Linked DNA regions of Fodinibius salicampi. The main gene of each other region encodes a partner of the protein of the gene in region 2 in a complex. Links are inferred from orthologs where the notes say so. Each region holds a gene or a part of one and is shown on either strand. Other genes may lie near its edges. The genes, in order: accD and ABEB05_RS16300.

The links.
Region 1: the proteins of ABEB05_RS16300 (region 2) and accD are in contact, whole or in part, in a solved structure (PDB 8UXZ), measured with the Escherichia coli proteins. The link is inferred for Fodinibius salicampi from one-to-one orthologs.

The regions. Positions count from the first base shown.
Region 1 is NZ_BAABRS010000004.1:285,957-289,240, reverse strand. The notes cover bases 65-3,014. They hold accD (acetyl-CoA carboxylase, carboxyltransferase subunit beta), read right to left. Parts: upstream 1,991-3,014; coding sequence 1,139-1,990; downstream 65-1,138. Other genes in these bases: ABEB05_RS14805 (hypothetical protein), read right to left, coding at 2,969-3,014; ABEB05_RS14810 (DUF3307 domain-containing protein), read right to left, coding at 2,248-2,976; ABEB05_RS14820 (S9 family peptidase), read right to left, coding at 65-1,073. Also shown: more of ABEB05_RS14820, read right to left, coding at 1-64; more of ABEB05_RS14805, read right to left, coding at 3,015-3,284.
Region 2 is NZ_BAABRS010000006.1:1,194-4,362, reverse strand. The notes cover bases 105-2,939. They hold ABEB05_RS16300 (acetyl-CoA carboxylase carboxyltransferase subunit alpha), read right to left. Parts: upstream 2,092-2,939; coding sequence 1,117-2,091; downstream 105-1,116. Other genes in these bases: ABEB05_RS16295 (polyprenol monophosphomannose synthase), read right to left, coding at 2,217-2,939; ABEB05_RS16305 (acyl-CoA thioesterase), read right to left, coding at 680-1,114; ABEB05_RS16310 (DUF2085 domain-containing protein), read right to left, coding at 221-673; ABEB05_RS16315 (DUF4199 domain-containing protein), read right to left, coding at 105-203. Outside these bases: more of ABEB05_RS16315, read right to left, coding at 1-104; more of ABEB05_RS16295, read right to left, coding at 2,940-2,945; tRNA guanosine(34) transglycosylase Tgt, read left to right, coding at 3,105-3,169. UniProt on the Escherichia coli protein: Component of the acetyl coenzyme A carboxylase (ACC) complex. First, biotin carboxylase catalyzes the carboxylation of biotin on its carrier protein (BCCP) and then the CO(2) group is transferred by the carboxyltransferase to acetyl-CoA to form malonyl-CoA.

The DNA.
Region 1 (3,284 bases), on a different replicon or contig from region 2:
TTGTACAGGTAAATATGATTATAGCCGGATTCTTCACTGGTATAGACAAACTCTTCGCCATTTTTTAAAAAAATCAGATCGTCATGCACATCAATCCAGGCATCACTTTCTTCTGTTTTTATAATCTCGGTATCGCCGGTATTTGCATTAGCAAGCATCAAGTCCTGCTTATTTTGCAGTCTGTTCATGCGACGAATGGCCAGTGTCTCGGGATCTTTCGTCCAATTGATGCGGGGGATATACTGATCATTTTCTGAACCTATATCCATCCATACGGTATTATCCTCATCCAAATCATAAACTCCAATTTTGACCACCGAATTTTCCTCACCGGCTTTCGGATACTTAAAGCGTGTGAGTCCAGGGTACAATTCTCCCCATTCGGTCATAAAAAATTCTTTCACATCAGACTCATCAAAACGATAAAAGGCAATCTTTTCCCCATCCGGAGACCAGCTCCAGGCTTTTGCAAAACCAAATTCTTCTTCGTATACCCAGTCGGCCGCGCCATTAATAATCTTATTAAATTCACCGTCGGTTGTGATAGCTGTTTCCTCACCGGTAGACAGGTTTACCCAATAGAGATTATTTTCCTGTACAAAAGCAGCCTTTTCCCCTGACGGAGAAAGCTGGGCATACTGCTGTTTTTGGTCCGATTGGGTCAGCTTTTGTGTTCGACCGGTTTCAAAATCATAAATGAAATAATTTTCACGGGTACTGCGCCGCCAGATCGATTCGACATCGGTTTTGATAAGTACCTTGCTTTCATCCGCAGAAAACTGGTAATCCTGTATAATGATCGGCTTATCACGTCCCGGTACTTTTAAGTCCGAAGTAGACATCAACACTTCATAATCCCCAGTGGTAATATCATATTTTCGAATCTCAATATCACCGTTGACACGCTTCAAAGTACTGTAATACCGGCCATCCTGCATCCAGTTTACATTTTGGATACTTTCCGCTCTAAAGGTGTTATCGAATATATGGTTGAATTGGACTTCCTGGGTCTGGGCTGAGAGAGGCTGCAGAATCCAACCAAAAATTATGGCTAATAAAAGTAGTTTCTTCATAGATCGCGCATGTTAGCATTCAAGTTTCCCAAAGCCAAGTAACAAATCTAAAGAGCTCTCCTCAGCTACTCTTCAAATTTGTGGAGTAAAATATTCAATAGCTTGGTCATTTCGTCCTTCATTTGATTACGGGGGGTAATAAAATCAAGAAACCCATGTTCCAACAGATACTCGGATCGCTGAAATCCTTCCGGCAGATCGCGACCGATAGTCTGTCGTATCACACGGGGGCCTGCAAAACCGATCAGAGCTTCCGGTTCGGCAATATTAAAATCGCCCAGCATCGCAAAACTGGCAGTCACTCCACCGGTAGTGGGATTCGTCATTACGGAAATATAGGGAACGCCCGACTCCTCGAGTTGTGCCAGTTTGGCCGAAGTTTTGGCCATTTGCATCAGGCTCAGCACACTTTCCATCATTCGGGCACCACCAGATTGTGATATGATGATCAACGGTTTTTCGTGTTCGCGGGCGTGATCGATGGCCATGCCTATACGTTCACCGACAACCGATCCCATACTGCCACCGATGAAACTAAAATCCATGCAGGTAATTACAACATCCAAGTCATTCATCTTACCCACGCCAACACGTACGGCATCAGTAAGTCCGGTCTTTTCCTGGTACTCTTCCAATCGATCGCTGTATTTCTTACGGTCTTCAAACTCCAGTGGATCAGTTGGTACAATATCCTGGCCGATTTCTTCAAACTCACCGTCATCAAAAAGAAAGGAGAAATATTCTTCACTGCCGATACGAAAGTGATAACCGCTAAGGGGATCTACCCAGAGATTATCCTCCAGCTCGCGGCGGTGAACCGTTTCACCGGTCTTGGGGACTTTAATCCAGACCCCTTCCGGCATTTCTTTACGTTCATCCGTTTGGATATTTTTATCTTTTCTTTTAAACCAGGCCATGATCACTTTTTTAGTTTAAATGGAACCCAAAAATAATGATTCTCTGCCGAAGCTAAAATCTTTTTATTGGTCTGCTACATTTCTCGATATAAATGCCCCCATGAATGATTCAAGGGCATTATCATCTATAAAAAACTCTTTGGTAGATGTTATAACGGATTTTTTTCTTCTATAATATGTCGTGCTGAACTTATTTTACTTCAGAATTCGATTTATGAATTACAGACAGGGACTAATTCAAAGGATCTGATAGTTTTTTAGACAGAAGCCGCAAAAAAGCGTACTCCCATTCCAATTAAAATAGCGATGGTAAAGCTTAAAAGTGTTCCAAGAAGGATGTATTCCGTTGTCAGGCGCTGCTTCTCATCGTCCCGGAATCGCAGAATAGACTTCGCTGCAATTAGAAGACCAATAGCGGCATACTCTCCAACGAGTATAAACAGAAAAATAAGCAAGCGCTCCAAATATCCAATCCAGGCCCCGGCATTGGGCAATTCATCTGCCCGGTCTCCCACAACTTCTGCCCACCTGCCGCTTACAAACTGTATAAAGATACTACTTGGCCGAAACAGCAGTAACAAGCCTGCTCCATACACCGCCCATATGCCCCATTGTTCAGGGTCAATCACCTCATCTAATCCTCCGGGCACCTCCGTTAGTAATATAGCAATAGTAACAATTACCGCTATATGGGCAAGCTGATCTACAATAAAAGCCGTAGTTGTTTTCTGTTTATCTACCTGAACTTTGATGGCATCTACCAGCCAGTGAGTGAACGCCGTTCCTATGCCCACCAACAACCAGCTTTGCCATTGTGCTGCAAATAGATAGGCCAGAAAGCCCGCAATCAGTGCGTGCAGCGCAAGCTGTGGAGATTTCCACCTTTTTCGACGCTTTTGCCGCAACATATATTTGCTCTGAAGAAAAAAATCGGCCAGTAGATGCGCCATTAATAATTGAAAAAATAGTTGCAAAAAATTACTCATAATACCATTTGATTAGATTCTCATAGCGTTCAAGCATTTGGCGTAAACCCTTCCAATGAGTAGCCTGACTGTGTTGATTGACGGCTGATTGGGAAATGCCAAATTCCTCAGCTATCTCTCGTTCTTTCAGTCCCTTTAGTTTCTTATAAACAATTCTTGCCGCCGACAGCGACCACTGCTCTATGATCCATTCATACAGATACAGTTCAGTAGAAAGTTCTGCATTCAGCTGCTCCTGATCAGAAAATATCCCCGTGCCCAGTCCTTTTTCGGTAATCGTATCCAGGCATCTGCCCGAGCGTACAAAA
Region 2 (3,169 bases):
ACCCCAATAAACTGTACCGGTGAAAACATTGATCCACTGGGTTCTGAGTTGATTGTAGCATAAGATGTTATTAAAGACAGCACGAAGGCTAAAATCCCAAATATCAGACCGGCAACCGTTACAGAAGTCCAGTATGAGGGAAGTTCTGCATTTATGGTTTCTTCTCCCGGATTATTAAATCCCTTCGTTTGTGATTCTTCCATAGTATTTCCCTTTTGATTTATTTTTTATTAATGAATTCTCCCGTAAATAGCATGGCTGCTGCGCTCCCTAGTAGCATTCCCAGTACTAAACGCGAGGTTAATGTATTTTCCCAATAGTTAATAAAATCACCACTGATATCTACTAAATTTACCAATACTATTCCAACAAGTATTTTAACTAAAATATTAAAATCTACGATTCTAAGTATATTTAGTATTGGCAAGAGAATCCACCCCAAAGCCCAACCTGTGTAAACTCCCAGACACCGGCTGCATACAGCCATAGGTTGCCCATTAAGATCAAAAGACCGATCAGGGATCTGATGACAAAAATGCTGAAATAAACTATGTTGCCACTGAAATTGCCAAGGTTGACTCTGTCCCCACACGCCTCCACCAAGCGCAATAACCATTAAGGCAAGAGAGAAGAAGAAAACAAGATAATAAAGAATCATCTTTTGACTTTTCATAATCTCTCATGATTCCACAGCAGCTGTTAGATTCGCTATAAAGTCATCCGGTGCGCGACAAGGTTTACGACTTCCTTCATTCATAAAACACAGAACAACTTTACCCCGCGAATGTGGTTTTTCCCTGCGTTCTGTAAACACCGTATAGTAGGTTTCCAGTTTTACAGTGGGGATTTCAAACAAACTTACCTCAATTCGCATAAGTTCATCATAAAAAATAGGAGCTTTATAATCCACTTGTGCATGAACGACTGGTAGCATTACTCCATTTTCTTCCAGGCGGGAATAGGGAAAACCGAGGGAACGAATCATCTCAGTTCGGGCTTCTTCAAAATATTCCAAATAACGGCCATAATAAACATATCCCATTTGGTCTGTTTCACCATATCGGCTACGGAGTTCGTGGGAATAATGGTAGATGGGGGTTTCAGCAGGAAACACGACTATTGTTCTGTTTTGGCTTTACTGGCAATTTCCCACTCTCCCATTTGCGAATATTTATCGATACGTGCTGCCACCAGTTCATTTTCACTCATCTCCTTAAGTCTACTTAAGGATGCCAAGAGCTGATTTTTAACGGCTTTGGCCGAACGATCGGGATTTCGATGAGCACCCCCCAATGGTTCTTTAATAATGCCATCTATCACTTTTAGTTCATCAAGATCCTCGGCGGTAAGTTTTAAAACGGCCGCAGCCTGTTCCTTATAATCCCATGTTTTCCAGAGAATAGAAGAACAGGACTCCGGAGAAATAACTGAATACCAGGTATTCTCCATCATATACACTTCATTACCCATTCCTATGCCGATAGCCCCGCCACTAGCCCCTTCTCCAATAACTACTGATATAATAGGAACTTTGAGCGTAGCCATCATTTTCAGATTTTTGGCAATAGCTTCTGCCTGTCCCCGTTCTTCTGCCTCAAGTCCGGGATAAGCGCCCGGGGTATCCAACAGCGTAATAACAGGAATATCGAACTTTTCTCCCAGTTTCATGAGCCGATAAGCCTTGCGATAGCCTTCGGGATTTGCCATTCCAAATCGACGGAATTGTCGGCTCTCGGTATCCCTGCCCTTTTGATGACCCATGATAACCACAGATTGGCCTTCGATAGTGGCAAACCCACCTACTATGGCCTTGTCATCACTTTGATAGCGATCTCCATGGATTTCGACAAAATTATCGGTAATCCTTTCAATATAATCGAGCGTATAAGGGCGCTCTGGATGCCGGGCCAACTGTACTCGTTGCCAGCGGGTCAAATTTGAAAATATTGATTCCCTCAGTTCATCCACCCGATTTTCGAGGCGCTCAATTTCCGGCGACAAAACCTCTTCATCGGCAATTGAAAGACTACGCAATTCTTTAATTTTTTCTTCCAAATCAGCAATAGGTTGTTCAAAATCTAAATACTGCATAATTATAATATCAAACTGTTTCGATCATTGAATGCTCAAATATACAAACTACAGCGAAGAGTTTAAGGACTTTCTTAATCAGAGAAATATGAGTTTTTAGTTAGCCTATTTTTAATGAAATTAATCTATAAAGCACCAAAAATACTCTTAATTTTTAATGCCCATACACGCCAAATCGCTTCCCATACAATGGATTTTGACATCTTGGATACCCCCTCTTCACGTTCTCTAAAAATAATGGCCACTTCCTTGAGACGAAATCCGGCAATCCAAGCCCTAAAATGAAGCTCTATCTGAAATGCATAACCGTTAGAACTAATTTTATCAACGGAAATACCCTCTAATACTTTACGATGGATACATTTATAGCCAGCTGTAGTATCAAAGATTGGAAGCCCCGTAATAAATCGGGCATAAAGGTTAGCACTATATGATAAGATGAGCCTGCTTAACGGCCAGTTAATAATACTTATTCCGTTTGCATAGCGCGAGCCAACCGCTAGGTCCGCCCGACCATCTTTTACCTCATTTATCAGTATCGGCAAATCATTAGGATCATGAGAGAAATCAGCATCCATTTCACATATATACTGATAGTCATGCTCCAGGGCATATTTAAAACCTCGCACATAAGCAGTACCTAAACCAAGCTTTCCCGGCCGCTCTATTAATAAAAGATGATCAGAGAATTTCTTTTGCTCTTCTTTAACAATTTCAGCTGTTCCATCCGGCGATCCGTCATCTATAATTAATAGATCAATATCCCCCAACTTCATTACCAGCCGAATAAGTCTCCTGATATTATGAGATTCATTATATGTTGGTACAATAACTAATGAGGAATGTCTTCCCATAGAATAATGATTTTAAAATCGACTTTGCTAACACTATTTAGGTTTTAAAAATCTTATCCCTCTTCTGCCAAGGGATTAAAGTTACAGTAAGAAATTCATTATTTTAAGTTGAATTCGTTAAATAAACAACCATTTTCATTTTCTAAAAATTCTATTTCATTGTTTTCATTACATAAGACGGCTGAATCAACCAAAGCCCGCCTGGGCACACTTCATACAGATCA